DNA from 2 places in the Rossellomorea marisflavi genome. Region 1 is predicted to be linked to the other one. Evidence: predicted binding sites of a transcription regulator. Region 1 holds the regulator's gene; the other holds the start of a gene.

Region 1 (12,946 bases):
ATTATACGGATAAGGGATCGTGATCTCCAGGTCCTCTTCAATCTTCCTCAGCTGATCCAGTATGAATAACACGTCATACTGATTGAATTGAAGCTCCTGATTCCTCTTCAAATCATCGAGGTCGATGGTGTTGAAGATCTCGATGGTGTCTTTAAGGGCCTTCCGGATATTGACCTCTTCTCCCAGAATCGCTAATGTCCGTCTCTTCCGCTCCAGGACCAGATGATATTTCTTCAGCTCTTCGCTCATCATCTGCTCATCATGGAAGGTAACAGATTCACCCACATAGTAATGGCTGAACAAGTGATACACATTGATCGGGGTGGGCGACAATAATAATAACTCTCCCATGATCCGTTTCCGTCTCTCCTGAGGAGTGAGCTGTCCTTGCTTCGGATTCGCCAGATGCTTCTGATACGCAATGAACTTCTCGTAATCCAGTCGGTAGCCTCTTCCCCGCTCGGACACGATCAATGGTTCCCCATCGCATTCTGCATTAATTTTATTAATCAACCGATAAACGGTCTTTTGTGAAACATTCAGTACTTCAAGGAGATCCTTCGATGTTACATACTCCTGCTTTTTTGAAAGATAGCGTAATAGATCTTGTTCATAACTGACTTTTGAACTCATCTCCTTACCTCCTTGTTTTCATGGTAACGCATACAACGTCCAATGATTCTCTGAAAAGTGACCGTTGCAACGGTCACTTTTTTAGGGCTCAACTTTCAATCTATGAAAAAAAGCCTCTCCACCCGTGGTCGAGCAGTAGACTCCCCCAATCGTCCTGGATATAGAAAAAACCTCTTCGCTCAACGAGCGAAGAGGTTCCATGATTTATGCATCTTCGTCCGATCTTACCGGACTTCAGCCTGCACGGATGATGTTATTTTTGCCGAGTCACCAATGAACCTGCACCAATCACACCTGCGTCATTTCCAAGCTGAGCCAGTTTCAACTTCGTGCTTGTCCGGATGGACGGGAAGGCGAACTGCTGGAAGTATTTCTCTACACCTTCCAAGAGCATGTCTCCCGCTGCCGAAACTCCACCGCCGATGACAATCGTCTCAGGGTTGAGGAGATTCCCAATGTTCGCACATGCAAGTCCAAGATAGAAGAAGAATTTATCGGCTACGATGACGGCGAGGGGATCGCCGGCTTTTGCCTGATCAAAGATGGTCTTGGCCGTCAATTCCTGTCCGTCATCAATCAATTCCTTTAATTCGGAATCACCAGCGTATTCCTCAGACAGATCCCTGGCGAGACGGACAACACCTGTCGCACTTGCCACGGTTTCCAAGCAACCATGATTCCCACACGTACAAAGGTACCCTTCAGGCTCGACGATCATATGACCGATCTCCCCTGCAGCCCCCACGTTTCCATGAAGAAGATTCTCTTCAGCAATGATGCCACCGCCGACACCCGTACCGAGAGTCACGAACACCACATCCTTGCCGTTTTCACCGGCACCTTTCCATCCTTCACCCAATGCAGCAACGTTCGCATCATTGTCGATATAAAGAGGGATCCCCGTACCCGCTTCGATCATTTGTCTAACCGGTATCAGGGTGCTCCAATTCAAATTATACGCTCCGATGACAGTCCCATTTTCCCGATCAACCGTCCCAGGAGAGCCCATGCCGATCCCCAAGAATGTATCAGCGCTCAACCCGTATAATTCCAAATGGTGATTAATCGACTCAATGATCTGTGGCACAATTTGCTTCCCATCGTTCCGGATATCCGTCCCAATGCTCCACTTCTGTTGAATCTCACCATCTTCAGTCATAATAGCAAATTTAACGGTGGTTCCACCTAAATCGATTCCCAATAGTTTTTTCATCTTTTTCCCTTCCTTTTGTGAACATTTGAACGAACGGATTCAATCTCGTCGAATGACGGGAATCCTTGAAGTCAATGTCGTTCTTTTTAGTAGTATAAACGCGTATGTCTGTTTATGAAAATGCTTTCATATTATGAGACAAGATAGCTCTTAGTTAAGTATATTTTGTTTGAGGTTCGGTATCAACTATTTGAAACATTTGGTTGTGGGGTCAACTCTTTTTGAAATTCTTATTCGATTCTTATCTACCTTTTATTAACTCAACTCTGAAGATACATTTAAAAGAGAAGCAATATGTTAATTAAAGATCTATTTTAAGAAAAAGGAGACTCCCACAAGTTTATGCAACTTGCGGGAGTCTCCTTGAAGTATGCGGACCGTTATCTAAGCAGAATGGTTCCCCATAATAAATCAGTGGTTTGAAGGGCAGATTACATCATGCCGCCCATTCCACCCATACCGCCCATTCCAGACATATCCGGCATACCGCCGCCTTCTTCTGGGATGTCAGCAACGACTGCTTCTGTAGTCAAGAACATAGCTGCTACAGATGCTGCGTTTTGGAGGGCAGATCGTGTTACTTTGGTTGGGTCGACGATTCCTTGTTCGATCATGTTGACCCATTCGCCTGTTGCGGCGTTGAAGCCTACGCCCACTTCTTCTTTCTTGAGGCGTTCCACGATGATGGAGCCTTCAAGGCCGGCGTTGTGTGCGATTTGACGGATTGGTTCTTCGAGTGCGCGAAGGACGATGTTGATTCCAGTAGCTACATCGCTGTCTGCTTCGATGGAAGCGACTTTATTGTAGACGTTCACTAGAGCCGTACCACCACCGGATACGATTCCTTCTTCGACTGCCGCACGTGTAGAGTTCAATGCGTCTTCGATGCGTAGTTTGCGCTCTTTGAGCTCGGTTTCAGTAGCAGCTCCGACTTTCACGACGGCTACTCCACCAGCAAGCTTCGCAAGGCGTTCTTGGAGTTTTTCTTTATCGAATTCAGAAGTAGATTCTTCTAATTGAGCACGGATTTGGTTTACGCGGGCTGCGATTTTTTCTGGATCTCCAGAGCCTTCGACAACCGTTGTGTTTTCTTTTGTGACAACGACTTTCGCTGCACGGCCGAGCTGTGTGATGTTGGCAGATTTCAGGTCAAGACCAAGGTCTTCTGTGATCACTTCTCCACCAGTCAATACGGCAAGGTCTTCAAGCATTGCTTTACGACGGTCACCGAATCCAGGTGCTTTGACAGCCACTGCGTTGAATGTACCGCGAAGTTTGTTCACAACAAGTGTTGCGAGGGCTTCGCCTTCAACATCTTCCGCTACCATCAATAGTGGTTTGCCTTGTTGTACGACTTGCTCAAGGACAGGAAGGACTTCCTGGATGTTGCCGATCTTTTTATCCGTGATCAGGATGTACGGATTATCAAGGACCGCTTCCATTTTGTCTGAGTCTGTCACCATGTATGGAGATGCATATCCACGGTCGAACTGCATACCTTCTACGACGTCAAGCTCAGTCGTGAATCCTTTTGATTCTTCGATGGTGATGACACCGTCGTTGCCTACGCGCTCCATGGCTTCAGCAATCAATTGGCCGACTTCTTCGTCCGCTGCAGAGATCGCTGCAACTTGTGCGATGGATTCTTTGCCTTCGATTGGTTTAGAGATGGCTTTCAGCTCTTCGACAGCCCCTTGGACAGCCTTCTCGATCCCTTTACGTACGCCGACAGGGTTTGCTCCTGCTGTTACGTTTTTAAGACCTTCACGGATCATCGCTTGCGCTAGGACCGTTGCAGTCGTTGTACCGTCACCGGCGATTTCATTTGTTTTGCTTGCGACTTCCGCTACAAGCTTCGCACCCATGTTTTCGAATGCATCTTCAAGCTCGATTTCTTTCGCAATGGTTACACCATCATTGGTGATGAGTGGAGAACCGAATTTCTTCTCAAGTACAACATTGCGACCTTTTGGTCCAAGTGTTACTTTTACTGCGTTTGCTAATTGGTCTACCCCGCGAAGCATGGAACGGCGTGCTTCTTCGCTGAATTTAATTTCTTTAGCCATTTCAAACGTCCTCCTTTAATATCAGTTCATGGTTGGTGCGTATATGTGTTGATTCGATTAATTATTCGCCTACGATGGCAAGGATATCGTTGTCACGAAGGATGAGATATTCTGTGCCTTGGTATTTCACTTCTGTACCAGAGTATTTACTGAAGATGATTCGATCGCCTACAGACACTTCAAGAGCGACGCGCTCACCGTTGTCAAGAACGCGACCTGTACCTACAGCGACAATCTTACCTTCTTGCGGTTTTTCCTTAGCAGAATCCGGGAGTACGATACCGCTTGCTGTCTTTTCTTCTGTTTCGACTAGCTCGATTACGACGCGATCACCTAGTGGTTTTAACAAGTGAAACAACCTCCTTGAAAATATGTAGATTGGTTTTTAGCACTCGCTTAACATGAGTGCTAACACAGTTATTATATTAAATAATTCGTTTTCATTTTGCAAGAGTCCTGCTTAAAAATTTTTTCGTCATTTTCCCCCTTTTTTCACACCTCACTATCCTATGTGGCGATTCCCGGCAATATTCCCATGACCGTGAGATTTGAACAGTTCCGCATTTATTAGTAGAATTGTACAAGGGTCTGTCCTGTCAGGCCTAAGGCTTGCTTAAAAGGAGATAAAACGTTGAATAAACATTATGGATACATTTTGATCGCCTATATTGTCATGCAGCTCGCCGGTGCGGTTGGACCGCTCCTGTTTTATAAGGCCGGCACAGAAGTGTTTGGACAGACGAAAGAATACATGCAGCAGGTGGCCGTCGGTTCCTGGCTGATCTTCAGCTTTGCCGCGACCTTGATCATCGTCCTGCTCATCCTGAGAAAAAGCTCACCATCGAAACTTAAGCTCGAGCGCTCTGCCCCTGCAGGCGCCGGGATTTCCATCGTCTGGGCCGTCGTCGGGATCTTCATGGCGTTCTTCGCACAAGCCATCGCCATCCAGATCGAGACCCTCCTCGGCATCCAGGCCGGTTCTGAAAACACACAGAACATCATGGGCATCGTGGACAATGTTCCCCTTGCCATGATCGTCGTTGCCATCATCGGGCCGATCCTGGAAGAAATCGTGTTCAGGAAGATCATTTTTGGGGCACTCTATCAGCGAATGAACTTTTTCTTCGCCGCATTGATCAGCTCCGTGATTTTCGCCCTTGCCCACTTCGAGCCGGTACATGTGATCCTGTACTCTGCCATGGGCTTCACGTTTGCCTTCCTATATGTACGAACGAAACGAATCCTCGTACCGATCTGCGCCCATGTGGCCATGAATACGATGGTGGTCATCATGCAGACCGTCTACCGGGATGAAATCGAAAAGATCATGAATGAAGCTGAAAAAATACAAGGATTTATTGGAGGTTTCCTATAATGAGACGATCACCCCTGTTCTCCGGCGTGATTTACATTCTTCTTGGGGTGCTGTTCACCTATTTTGCCATCCATACGGTCCGGGATACAGGCTGGGGATTTTTCACCTATATGCTGATCTTCCTTGCCACGCTGGACTTTGGTTCGGGCATCCGCATGGTCCTGCTCCACTTCAGGATCAAGCAGCAGCTGAACCAGAAGAAATAAGCCGCTTAAAACAAAAACCGGATCCATCCGACTTCGTTTCCATGAAGATCGGGTGGATCCGGTTTTCTTTATCCTTTGCGCTGTTTCAACTCTTCTTCCACGCGTTCGATTTCCATCTGCTGCTCGGCCTCAAGGTATTTCTTGTAGCCGATCCGTGAAATCGCGATGCTGATTTCATAAAGGACCAACATCGGCAGGGTCACCATCATATGGGAGACGATGTCCGGCGGCGTGATGAGGGCGGCGATCACAAGGAGGATGAAGTAGGCGACTTTCCTTGCCTTCGCCATCATCATCGGCGTGATGATCCCGAGCCTCGTCAGGAACAGCATCACCACTGGCAGCTGGAACAGCAGACCGAATGGAAGGGTGATCTGGAAGAGGAATTGGAAGTACTCATTAATCCCGATCACCTGCTGGATATCGAGATCTCCTGATAGCCGCATCATGAACGATACAACATACGGGAACAGAATGAAGTAGGAAAATGCCAGTCCACCTAGGAACAGCAGGACGGACACCGGTATGTAGCTCAGGGTCACCTTCCGCTCCTTCTCATAAAGACCGGGGGATATGAATGACCATACTTGATAGAGGATAACCGGTGACGTCATGACCGCCGCGATGAACATGATCATTTCCATATAGATCTTGAGTGGATCCGTCACGCGGAAGGCATTCATCGTCATTTCTTTTGCTTCATCCGCATGCTGCAGGTACTTGATGAGCGGTTCGGCAAGGAAGAAGCTTGCCACAACGGCTAACAAGAAGAAAACGACTACAAACATGAGTCGTTTCTGCAATTCTCCTATATGTTCAAAGACTGTCATATCCTTTTGAGTTTGACTCATGGCGCACATCCTACTTTACTTGGCTTTACTTGGCACTTTTGTTCTTATCGTCTTCATCATCCGCTAAGCCTTTGGTTGCGTTCTTGAATTCACGTAGTGTATTGCCGGCTGCTTTGCCAAGCTCCGGTAATTTTTTCGGGCCAAAAATTAAAAGGGCCACCACTGCAATCAGCACCATACTTCCAGGACCTACCATAATGAGACACCTCCCCTTATATGCTTCTATCATAACGCAAATGGTCAGAATTTTCTATTCCGTTACGATTCCATCTTGTGACATTTCCGTGTCTTCCCCTGAGTAATGCTTGAGGAAGTAGACAAGTGACTGAAGTTCCACGGCCAGATCGATGTGATGGACCCTGATATGATCAGGAACCGTCAGGCGTGCAGGTGTGAAGTTCAGGATCCCCTTGATCTTCGAAGACACAAGGCGATCTGTGATATTTTGAGCAGATGAGGCCGGCACAGTCAGGATCGCGACTTCGATATCCATCCCCTTCAGCTTCTCCTCCAGCTCATCCATATGGTGGACGGGCACATCGCTGATTTCCGTCCCCACCTTCGTTTCATCCACCTCGAAGGCCATTTCGATCTTTGTATTGTTATTCTTTATGAAATTGTAATGAAGAAAAGCCGTTCCGAGATTCCCCACGCCGATCAATACGACCTTCGTCAGTTCATCCTGGTCAAGCGTTTCCCTGAAAAAGGATAGGAGATAATTCACATTATACCCATAGCCCTTCTTCCCTAACGCTCCAAAATAGGAGAAATCCCTCCGGATGGTCGCGGAATCCACTTTCACGGCTTCGCTTAACTCCTTCGACGATACCCGCTGCTTACCTGAAGCATACAGATTCTTGATGAAGCGGTAGTATAGCGGAAGGCGCTTGGCCGTTGCCTGTGGAATTTTCGTTGTTTCCTGATTCATCTCTTGTATTCCCCCACATCTTATAAACCCTCTTCTTCCTGGTCTGTCAGCGCTTCCAAAAAGAAGGTATATCTTTTATCTATTTTCCATCATACACTCTATTCTATCCTATTTGTATCCAGATTAATAGTCATAGTTCCTCCCCTTTTATTGCCGTCCACCTGGGAAATACGGTACACTAGCACTAATGAAACAGAGGTGAACCGACATGATTCTATTACAAGTGAATCAGCTGACCAAAAATTTTGGCGCAGATAATATATTGACCAATATCAAATTGGAGATCCAAACCAAGGACCGGGTCGCCCTCGTCGGCCGCAACGGTGCCGGCAAATCGACCCTCCTGAAGATCATCGCAGGCCAGCTGTCCCATGACTCCGGAGAGATCACGAAGCCAAAGGGTGTGAGCATCGGCTACCTGGCCCAGAATACAGGCCTCGAGTCGGAGCTTTCCATTTGGGGCGAGATGCTGACGGTATTCGAACACCTCCTCCAACAGGAAAAGCAGCTTAGGAGGTTGGAAGCAGAGATGGCGGATCCGTCCGTCTATGAAGATGAAGACCGCTATCAGCGGGTACTGAAGGAATACGACGAACTTCAAGTCACCTTCAAGGAGTCCGGTGGCTATCAGTATGAAGCCGATATCCGCTCCGTCCTCCACGGATTGAATTTCGCTTCCTTCGACCACGGGACGAAGATCTCCACCCTTTCCGGTGGTCAGAAGACCCGCCTCGCCCTTGCGAAGCTCCTCCTGACCAAGCCTGATATCCTCATCCTCGATGAGCCGACGAACCATCTGGACATCGAGACGCTTTCCTGGCTCGAAGGGTATCTTCAAGGCTATCCGGGTGCCGTACTCATCGTTTCACATGACCGCTACTTCTTGGATAGCGTCGTGAACCAGGTGTATGAGATTTCCCGGAACCGGAGCAAGAAGTTTGTGGGGAACTACAGCAAATACCTCGAACAGAAGGCGCTGGATTACGAGAAGGATCTCAAGCTCTATGAGCGCCAGCAGCAGGAGGTCGCAAAGCTCGAAGACTTCGTCCAGCGCAATATCGCCCGTGCCTCCACCACAAAGATGGCCCAGAGCAGGCGAAAGAAACTTGAGCGCATGGAACTTATGGACAGGCCGCAAGGTGACGAAAAGTCTGCCTCCTTCGCCTTCCAGATCGATCGCCCGAGCGGGAATGACGTCCTTCACGTCAATGACCTCACCATCGGGTACGAGGACGGGGAAGCCATCGCCTCCCATATCGACTTCTCCATCAAAAAAGGGGACAGCATCGCCCTTGTCGGACCGAACGGGATCGGTAAGTCCACCCTCCTCAAGACCCTGGTGAACAAGTTGCAGGCACTGAGTGGGGACTTCAAATTCGGATCCAATGTATCCATCTCTTACTATGATCAGCAGCAAGCGGACCTTTCGTCTAACAAATCGGTCCTCAATGAACTGTGGGATGAATACCCGATGAGGAATGAAAAAGAAATCAGGACCGTCCTCGGGAACTTCCTCTTCACGGGTGAAGACGTCCTGAAACCCGTCAACACCCTGAGCGGAGGGGAAAAGGCCCGCCTCGCCCTCTCCAAGATGATGATGGAAAAAGGCAACGTCCTCATCCTCGATGAGCCGACGAACCATCTCGACCTAGATAGCAAAGAGGTGCTCGAGAATGCCCTTATCGACTACCCGGGCACGATCCTGTTCGTATCCCATGACCGCTACTTCATCAACCGCATCGCCACCAAGGTGATCGAGCTATCCACAGGCGGATCCACCGAATACCTCGGGGATTACGACTACTATCTCCATAAACTTGCGGAGCAGGAAGAGCTCGCCGCCCTGGAACAGACGAATGCAGAACCGGTCAAGGCTACGCAGCAAAAGCAGTCGCATAAGATTGATAAAGAAGCCAAAAAGCTTGAGCGTCAACGAAAACGGCGCATTGAAGAGATCGAAGAGAAGATGACCGTACTGGAAGGGTCCATCGAAGAAAAAGAAACCCTCCTGTGCGATCCGGATATTTTCCAGGATCACGAACGGGTTCAGACTTTGAATGACGAACTGACCATTGCCAAAGAAGAAATGGATGTTCTTTTGGAAGAGTGGACGGAGCTGGAAGAATTAGTGGAAGAGTAAAACAGAAGCGGTTCAAGGTCGAAATGACCTTGAACCGCTTCTTTGGTTAGTGAGATGGTATAAACGGGTAAAGTATAGGGAAGTGCTTCTTTTAGAAAAAACCCTCCACTATTCATCCACATGATTATCCACATTTCCACCCTCGTCATTTCTATATCCACAATCGTTTTCCACACTATCCACAATTATCGGTTGATTTATCCACATTATCCACATTCCAAATTCTACATATCCCCAACTGTTTTTCACAATCCATTCACATCTTACGCACTACTTATCCCCAAATTATCCACAGACTGTTGATAAAACGTACGTTCCCAATAAAAAACCTCGAACGGACGATTCCATTCGAGGTGTAATCTTATTAAAACTGTTCCAGATCCAATCCCGGATTTGCGTTCATATCCAGTCCGCCACGCTTGCCTTGTTCAAACAGGATGGTTCCTGCAGCGGCAATCATGGCCGCATTATCCGTACACAGGGACAGGGGCGGGACGATGAGCTCACACGCATGGCTTTCAAACGTGGTCTCCAACGTCTCGCGCAGCCCTTTATTGGCCGCAACTCCACCTGCTAGAAGAAGTTGTCCCACACCGTATTCTTCCACAGCCCTTTTCGCCTTCGTCACGAGTACATCAATGACGCTTGCCTGGAAGCTTGCTGCGAGATCCTCCGGCTTGATCTCATTCCCCTTCTGCTTTGCATTATGGAGAGTATTGATCACGGACGACTTTAAGCCGCTGAAGCTGAAATCATAGGATCCTTCCTCAAGCCACGCCCTTGGAAGGTCGATGACCGGCTCCCCTTCATGGGCCAGACGATCGATATGGGGACCACCAGGGTACGGGAGCCCTAGCGTACGGGCCACTTTATCATATGCCTCCCCGGCTGCGTCATCACGCGTCTCCCCGATCACTTCGAACTCACCGTGCCCCTTCATGAGGACAAGCTCCGTATGCCCTCCTGATACCACCAGGGATAGGAGGGGGAACGTCATTTCATGAATGAGGCGGTTGGCATAGATATGTCCGGCAATATGATGGACACCGACCAACGGTTTGTTATGTGCAAATGCAAGGGCCTTGGCTGCATTGACGCCAATTAACAGCGCTCCTACAAGTCCCGGTCCTTCCGTCACCGCGATGCAGTCGACGTCTTCCATCGTCATCTCTGCTTGATCGAGGGCTTCCTGGAGGACAAACGTCACCTGCTCCACATGATGCCGCGACGCAATCTCCGGCACGACACCACCGAAGCGCTTATGGCTTTCAATCTGAGATGAGACAACATTACTGACGATTTCCGTCCCATTCTTCACGATGGAAACGGCCGTTTCATCACAGCTGGTTTCAATTCCTAATACGAACGTATCTTTCATCATAAATTCACCCACATTACTAAAGCATCCTCTTGATTATCAGAATAATATCGTTTCCGGATCCCGCCGTTTTGGAATCCGAGTTTCCTATACAGGCTCTGTGCTGGCACATTGCTCACCCGGGCCTCGAGGGTCATGACCCTCGCACCTGACTCTATGGCCATCTCCATGATCTTGCGCATGAGAAGCTCCCCGTACCCCTTCCCTCGGTGGGAAGGAAGGACGGCCACATTCGTGATATGCGCTTCATCCACGACCATCCATACGCCACAGTAGCCCGCAATCCCACTTTCATCTTCAATGACGATATACATGGACAGATGGTTCTCTTCCATTTCACTTATGAACGCTTCCCGACTCCACGGAACGGTGAAGGATTGTTCTTCAATTTCCATGACGGCATCCACGTCATCGACTGTCATAAATCGTATCTCCATTATGCACAAGTCCTATTCTTCGTTAGATTTCTGGGCTTCGAGCCATTTCACTTCGGCTTCCGCCATACGGATATAGTTTGGCAGCACCTCATGGGCCGTCGATTCTTCCATACCCATCCCGAGATAGGCAAGCTCAGACGGTCTCGGATTATGGCTCACTAACGGTGCCAGAACTGCCTTTTCCCCAAGAGCTTCCTGTATTGCTTCTGCATGGATCCCTGTATCATTCCCGACGAACAGGATCTCTCCCTCATAGCTCTTGAGTTCCTCCACCCAATCCGTGAGCATCACATTCCGGTCCTCAAGTACATTCTCAAGCTTCCCTTCCCGGAAACGGTAAAGTCCCGTGTAAACCTGTCCACGCCTCGCATCAAAGATCGGGGAAAGATACCCGTTGAAGTAGCGTCCCGATGAAGCAAGTACAGCCAGGCTCGATACAGGCACGAGGGGAATATCGAGGGACCAGGCAAGCGTCTTCGCAAGCGTGACCCCGATCCTGACGCCCGTATAAGACCCGGGTCCATTTGCCACGACGATCTTCGTCAACTCCTTGACGTCCGTATCGCAGTCCTTCAGCAGCTGCTCCACGGCAGGCATCGCCTTCAGGGAATGATTCCGCTTCACATTGGTCATATATTCACCGATCACCTTATTCTCATCAATCAGTGCGACCCCCAACGGGAAGTTTGATGTATCTATCGCTAAAATCTTCATGCCATTATCTCCTCACAAAGCTTGCGGTACCGATCTCCCACCGGCTCCAGCACAATTCTTCTTTCCGTATCACCGGTACGATAAATGCCGATGGCCAACCGCTCTCCCGGCAGCTGATCTTCTATCAGATGAGCCCATTCCACGACCGTGACCCCTTCACCTTCAAAATACTCGTCAAATCCAAGGTCCTCAAACGAATCATCCAGTCGATACACATCCATATGATAAAGGGGCAGATTCCCCTTGTATTCCTTGATGATCGTGAAGGTAGGACTGTTGACCGTCCGCTTGATGCCAAGACCTAGGGCCAACCCCTTTGTAAACGTCGTCTTTCCGGCTCCAAGATCCCCCTCAAGGGTCAGGACATCCCCGGGAGCCAACAGACCCGCAAGCCTCTTGGAAAAAGCACCCGTTTCTTCAGGATTGCTGCTGATATATTCAAACTCACTCATAATGATCTCCTTACCATCTGTATAAGTATAAAAAAACCTTAGGATCTGCAATACCTAAGGGATATCTTCTATATGTAGTGTACCCTTTTTGGGCGTATCGAGTAAAGCCAACGCGCCGAGTTCCCTCATATTTCTACCTGTTTGTCCCGATAAAATACAAAAACCGCAGCTATGCAACTGCGGTCTACTTAGAAGGATTCAAAATAAAAAAACGAATCTGCATTCGTTTTAAAAAACAAAATGGCGGTCCGGACGGGACTCGAACCCGCGACCTCCTGCGTGACAGGCAGGCATTCTAACCAACTGAACTACCGGACCAACTTTTTTTCGCGCTAGCGAAAATAAAGATCATTGCTCTTCGCATCAGCGAAAATTCACATTCAGATCATTTAAGATCAAAATGGTATTGCGGGGACAGGATTTGAACCTGCGACCTTCGGGTTATGAGCCCGACGAGCTACCGAACTGCTCCACCCCGCGACGATAATAATAAGTATATGCAGCCTATTTAAAGGTTATGCATAAAAATAACTGCCTGGCGACGTCCTACTCT
Region 2 (6,309 bases), 1.1 Mb from region 1:
AAAATGAAATGCTGAAATGACTAGCACTCACTCACACAAACAATAAGGAAAAATGTATATAAACGACGTTCTCCCTATCACCAATAGTGCAGTGCAGCGGAGGGTGGCCGACTCCCGCGGGAATAGAGGGAAGATTGAGACCCTGCAGGCGCAGCCAAAGCGGCTCAACTCCCTCCACGCCGGAAAGCGGGCACCCGTAGCGGAACGGAACGTCCAGTGCATAACTTTCATTATCAGTTCTTAAAGAACCAACACGAAAAATATTAAAAATTTGTCGATACCTATTGAAAAACGATGTATTACCGAATATTATAGTAGTTGTGCTTTTTAATCGTTCGTTTTTATTGGAGGTATTACACTAATGTTTAAATTAAAGGAAAACGGCACGTCAACCAAGACAGAAATCCTTGCCGGACTGACCACGTTCCTCACAATGGCTTACATCGTCGTCGTCAATCCGATCATCCTATCCGATGCAGGGGTGCCGTTCGACCAGGTATTCATGGCCACCATCATTTCGGCAGCTGTCGGTACGCTCTGGATGGCACTGTTCGCCAACTACCCGATTGCCATCGCACCAGGTATGGGATTGAATGCCTACTTTACATATTCCGTTGTCGGAGGTCATGAAGATATTTCGTACTCGGTTGCCTTTGCAGCAGTATTCGTAGCCGGTATCATCTTCATCATCCTTTCGCTCACACCGTTCCGTAAGAAATTGATTGAAGCCATACCGCAAAATCTCAAACACGGAATCACAGCCGGTATCGGTCTCTTCATCGCTTTTATCGGTCTTCGTTTATCCGGACTGGTTCAAGCTGATCCATCCAATCTCGTGAAACTCGGGGATCTTCATTCTTCATCTGCCATCCTTGCTTTGATCGGACTGGCCGTCACCCTTGTCCTCATGGTCCTGAACGTACACGGAGCCCTGTTCATCGGGATGATCATCACCGCCATCGTTGCATTCTTCACTGGTGACCTGTCGTTCAAGGAAGGCTTCGTCGCCATGCCGCATCTGCCTGAAGGGCTGATCATCTCGAACCCGATCACCGCGTTCACCGATGTGATTCAGCACAGCTTGTACGCTGTCGTATTCTCCTTCTTGCTTGTGACCATTTTTGATACAACCGGTACGATGGTCGGTGTTGCCCAACAGGCAGGACTCCTGAAAAACAATGAAATGCCGCGTGCCCGAGAAGCACTCCTTGCTGATTCACTTGGGACGACTGTCGGAGCCATGTTCGGTACTAGCCCGACCAGTGCCTTCGTGGAATCATCTGCTGGGGTTTCAGCGGGAGGACGCACAGGATTGACCTCCCTTACCGTGGCTGTACTGTTTATCGTTTCAGCATTCTTCGGTCCACTTGTGAGTGCCGTATCTGGATTATCTGCCATCACGGCTCCAGCTTTGATCATTGTAGGAAGCTTGATGATCGGAAGCATTTCCCAGATCAAATGGGACGAACTTGATGAAGCTTTCCCTGCATTCCTCATCATCCTCAGCATGCCTCTTACGTCGAGCATCGCTACAGGGATCGCACTCGGATTCATCTCGTACCCACTTTTGAAAGTGGCAAAAGGGAAATGGCGCGAAGTCCATCCCCTCGTCTATATCTTTGCCGTGCTGTTCTTCTATCAGCTGGCATTCATCCCTCATTAAAGAGGAAAGGCAGCTCCCACGGTGGGAGCTGCCTTTTTAGTATGAGTCCTTCTTTACCACGTACGATCAAGGTCGCGGCTGTAATAGTTGATAGCAGCTGCATAAGATTGGATCGAACCATCTGAAGAAGTATCACACAGCTGCCCTAAAAGCAGTTCCATTGCCTTCTTCGGCTCTCCGAGGTTATAGAGCGTCATGCTGTAGAATACTGATAATGCCCTGTCCCTGTGTCTCTTAAGCCCATCCTCAAGCACTTCTTTTGATTTTTCATACTTCCCGAGGGCACGGTAGGTGCTCCCGAGTCCCGTATAAGCACCGATGGACTCTTCTTCATCCAACCCGTATGTCAATGCTTTCTCATAATATTCAACGGCTTCCTCTTCAAGTCCTGATGCATCATGACTCCAGGCACATTGATAGTGTAGGCTTCCGCTTTTGGGGTGTTCGGCGATCAGCTCTTTCAGTATCCTGATCGACTCCACTGTATTCCCTGACTTCCTCGCTTCGATCGCTTCGCTCATTCTATCTTCCATATCCATCCATCCATTTCAATCCGGTATGTATTCCATCAGCCAGCAGTCGTGCCATTCACCTTCGTGGAGCTCATTTTGAGGCAGGATCCGTGCTTTGCTGTAGCCGCATTTCTCATAGCAACGAATTGCCCTGCGATTCCAGGTCATCGGATCCATGACCAACCGGTGCAGGCCTTTTTCAAGCATGAAATATTCCACCATGGCCTTGATCATCAGCGTGCCCACGCCTTTATTCCAGTACCTTGAATCCCCTATGAACTGATCGGTCCCATAGATGAACTCATCAAGATTCGTATATCCGTAGCGAAGCTTGGTCTCATCATCTAATGGATAATATTGGAGATAACCGACTTTCTCCCCTTTATATTGAACGATGCAGGCGACCTTCTCTTTATCGTCATTATAAAACGCTTCCTCCACCATCTCATGGGTAAAGGGTTTGTCCCTTCCTTCGTAATACTCAAGGATCCGCGGATCGTTCAGCCAGTTATAAAGAAATTCGGCATCTTCATCCTTCAAAGGCCGGACCTTGATATCACCTTTCTCATAACGCATCGTGCATCCCTCCTATGGACTTATTCCCCGCAGCTTCGTGGAATCCCTTTAAAGTTGTCGAAATTTCGTGTTGGAAATTCGATTTGGAGTATGCTACTATAAGTTTGTGAAATATTTCACATTATCATCTTCAACCCACCACTTTCATAAATCCAATTAAAAAGGGCGTATGACGGATGAAAACAAATAAAGTCGTATTGATCGGAACAGGCTTTGTCGGTTCAAGCTATGCTTTTGCCCTTCTCAATCAAAATCTTGTCCACGAGCTCGTGATGATCGACATGAACGTTGAAAAAGCCATAGGAGACGCCATGGACCTTAATCATGGTCTCGCATTCTCATCCCCAATGAAAATACGTGCAGGAGCGTACAGCGACTGCCGCGATGCAGATCTTGTCGTGATCACAGCTGGCGCCAATCAAAAACCTGGTGAAACGCGGTTGGATCTTATTGATAAAAACGTCCGGATTTTCAAGACCATTGTCGATTCGGTGATGGAGAGCGGCTTTGATGGCATCTTCATCGTCGCCACTAATCCAGTTGATCTATTAAGCTATGCCACATGGACTTTCTCCGGTCTCCCAAAAGAAAAGGTGATCGGCTCAGGGACGATCCTTGACACCGCAAGGCTCCGCTATCTGCTGGGTGAATACTTTCATCTTGATACGCGAAACATCCATGCCTATATCATGGGTGAACATGGCGATACCGAATTTCCGGTCTGGAGTCATGCCACCATCGGGGCCAGCTCCCTTGGTGACCTGGTCGATCTAACGGAACCACAAATCCAGAGCGACCTGCAGGACCTTTTTGAAAATGTCAGGGATGCTGCCTACCATATCATCGAGAAAAAAGGAGCCACCTACTACGGGATTGCCATGGGTTTGGCCCGTCTCACCAAAGCAATACTGAATGATGAAAACAGCATCCTTACCATCTCTTCCCTCCTGGATGGGGAGTATGGGCAGCACGGTGTCTATACCGGAGTGCCCGCCATCATCAATCGACAAGGAATCAGGAAGGTCGTCGAACTCCAACTGGGTGAAACAGAGCAAAAGCAATTCACAAGATCCATTGATACATTAAAGCACGCCATGAGTACCGGTTTCCCTTCTGATTTATAGACACGCACACACGAACCTCCTCCTCATACAATGATACCAACATGAATGGAGGAGGTTCTATTATGTACGATCAGAGACAATTCCTACCCGGCTTTCCCGGCGGAGGAGGTTCCGGGGGCAGTGGTTTCCCTTCCATCCCCGGACTTCCAAATGTATTCCCGCCATCACCGCCACCAGGGCAAGGTGGCAGCAGCGGGTCCCCATCTCCTTCTCAGGGCGGTGGACAAAATCAGCCTCCACCTGGACCTCCGCCTAACTTCCAGCCTCAGAAGACCGTCATGCAGGGCGGCCCTGGAGGAACGTCGACGTTTGCCGTGGACCCGGGTTCCATCCGGAGATGCCTGTTCCGCTATACCTATATCTGGCTCAACCGTGACGCTTTCTGGTTCTACCCTGTCTTCCTCGGAAGAAGGTCCATAGCAGGATGGAGATGGATCGGATTCACATGGGTGTATTTCGGAATCGATCTTGATAAAATCGAATCCTTCACATGTGTGTAACAGGATGTATCCATCTATGCGCGTGACCGATTCCCGGGGAACCATCACGGTTTCAGGAGAACACACCTCATATGGAGCGCCTGATGAAGCCCTGATCACATTAGGGGTGATGACCGAAGGCCACGATCTGCAAAAAGCCCAACAGGAAAATAACGAAAAGATAAAGAACATAGTCGGGACGCTTCAAGCAAACGGAGTTTCAAACAGTGATACACAAACAGCAAACTATCAGATCATCCCCCGCTATTCCTTTGAAGATGGAAAGCAGATCTTTAATGGTTATGAAGTCGTGAATATCCTGCGCGTCCACCTTAGAACCATTGAAAAGGCGGGAAAGATCATCGATGATGCCGTGAAGGCCGGAGCAAACCGGGTGGAGGGGATCCAGTTCCTCTCCTCCCATTCCACTGCCCTATATCAGTACGCCCTGGAACACGCCTATAGAGACGCTTTGGCAAAGGCCACGGTCCTTGCCAGGCAATCTGGTCAGGAGCTGGTTTCTGATCCCCTTTCTATCAAAGAAGGTCAATCTACTGAGCTTCCTTCCCCTATGAAGCTCGCAGTTCAGGAATCTGCCATCCTGCCAGGTGAAATATCCGTGAAGGCTTCACTACTCGTTACGTTTACCACGCATTGATTTCACAAAAAAAACGGCTTCCAGGAGCCGTTTTTTTATTACTTTTTAATATAATCCGCAAGCCTCTCGGCAGACCGGGCCACTCCTTCTTCATCCAGTGTCCTGACGCCCTGTTCGATGAATGCCGGAAGATACGTTGTTCCGATCAGGTTCGATGTTGCCTGGAACGGCTTCAGTAGCTCGCTCATGGCATAATGATTCTTTCCTCCAGCCTGATAGGCATCTGCCGGTGACCCTGTGGACGTCGCAATCAGAAGTTCTTTGCCATGAAGCATCGTACCACCACTTCCGTACGCCCACCCATAGGTCAACACGGCATCGATCCATTCTTTCATCAGCGCGGGGGCACTGTACCAGTAGAAAGGGAACTGCAGGACGATCCTATCGTGTTCTTCAACCAACTTCTGCTCACGTGTTACATCGATTTGGAAATCCGGGTATTCACGGTAAAGGTCGTGGACCGTCACATCGGCCTCTTTTTCCAGCCTCTTTACCCAGGCTTTGTTGACGATTGATTCGTTCATTCGCGGATGTGCAGCGATTACCAATACGTTCATGTTCAATCTTCCCTTCCCAGCTGCTTTGCTTTTTTTGTACAGGCATCCATTGCCCTTACAATGCTTCCCTTGAAGCCGCTCTTTTCAAGTTCAATGACAGCTTCGATGGTAGCCCCTCCCGGTGAGCAGACCGCATCCTTCAGCTCTCCAGGATGGCTGCCCGTTTCAAGCACCATCTTTGCTGCTCCGAGAAGCGCCTGTGCTGCCAGGTTATATGCCTGCTTTCTAGGGATCCCCTCTTTCACCGCACCGTCTGCCAATGCTTCCATGAACATGAAGGCATAAGCAGGTGATGAGCCGCTGACGGCTGGAATGGCGTCCAAGAGGCTTTCGTCCATCTCCTCTGCTTTTCCGAAGCTTTCGAGGACAGCATGGATCATCTCACGCTCGCCTTCTCCTACCCGGCCATTGACGCAATACGCAGTCATCCCTTCTCCTACAAGGGATGGCGTATTCGGCATCGTTCTCACAATCTTCGAGTCCGGGGTTAGTACCGCTTCCATCCACTGGAGTGTAATCCCTGCGGCCATCGTGATGACGATGGTATCCGGCTTCACATTCTCCTTAATGGATGAGAGGATTTCCTGATGTTGATCCGGTTTGACTGCGAGGAACAACACGTCGGCAAATGCCGCTACCTCTCCATTGTCCAATGTTGTACGGATTCCGTATTTTTCTTTTATTCTTTCGACGGTTCCGCGGGTTTTGGCGCTCGCCATGACAGATGTTTTATCCACCAG

The links. The regulator Rex, encoded in region 1, represses fermentation and respiration genes when NADH is low (regulators of the CRP and FNR family bind a similar motif). The targets are predictions, from matches to a motif close to TTGTGAAATATTTCACAA.
Region 2: a site for Rex is predicted at 2,856-2,873, ahead of K6T23_RS07610 (L-lactate dehydrogenase). Genes of this name have one in related genera too.

Annotation. Positions count from the first base shown of each region.
Region 1 is NZ_CP081870.1:324,896-337,841, reverse strand. Features, by position in the region: gene K6T23_RS01870 (BglG family transcription antiterminator) at 1-633, opposite strand, end outside; gene K6T23_RS01865 (ROK family glucokinase) at 887-1,846, opposite strand; gene groL (chaperonin GroEL) at 2,278-3,912, opposite strand; gene groES (co-chaperone GroES) at 3,974-4,261, opposite strand; gene K6T23_RS01850 (CPBP family intramembrane glutamic endopeptidase) at 4,544-5,287, shown strand; gene K6T23_RS01845 (YdiK family protein) at 5,287-5,493, shown strand; gene tatC (twin-arginine translocase subunit TatC) at 5,562-6,344, opposite strand; gene K6T23_RS01835 (twin-arginine translocase TatA/TatE family subunit) at 6,370-6,540, opposite strand; gene K6T23_RS01830 (redox-sensing transcriptional repressor Rex) at 6,595-7,272, opposite strand; gene K6T23_RS01825 (ABC-F family ATP-binding cassette domain-containing protein) at 7,481-9,412, shown strand; gene tsaD (tRNA (adenosine(37)-N6)-threonylcarbamoyltransferase complex transferase subunit TsaD) at 9,777-10,793, opposite strand; gene rimI (ribosomal protein S18-alanine N-acetyltransferase) at 10,790-11,212, opposite strand; gene tsaB (tRNA (adenosine(37)-N6)-threonylcarbamoyltransferase complex dimerization subunit type 1 TsaB) at 11,240-11,941, opposite strand; gene tsaE (tRNA (adenosine(37)-N6)-threonylcarbamoyltransferase complex ATPase subunit type 1 TsaE) at 11,938-12,393, opposite strand; tRNA gene K6T23_RS01800 (tRNA-Asp) at 12,635-12,711, opposite strand; tRNA gene K6T23_RS01795 (tRNA-Met) at 12,800-12,873, opposite strand; rRNA gene rrf (5S ribosomal RNA) at 12,927-12,946, opposite strand, start outside.
Region 2 is NZ_CP081870.1:1,416,536-1,422,844, reverse strand. Features, by position in the region: gene K6T23_RS07625 (NCS2 family permease) at 362-1,663, shown strand; gene K6T23_RS07620 (tetratricopeptide repeat protein) at 1,717-2,196, opposite strand; gene K6T23_RS07615 (GNAT family N-acetyltransferase) at 2,212-2,751, opposite strand; gene K6T23_RS07610 (L-lactate dehydrogenase) at 2,928-3,875, shown strand; gene K6T23_RS07605 (hypothetical protein) at 3,938-4,375, shown strand; gene K6T23_RS07600 (SIMPL domain-containing protein) at 4,380-5,012, shown strand; gene K6T23_RS07595 (NAD(P)H-dependent oxidoreductase) at 5,051-5,569, opposite strand; gene proC (pyrroline-5-carboxylate reductase) at 5,572-6,309, opposite strand, start outside.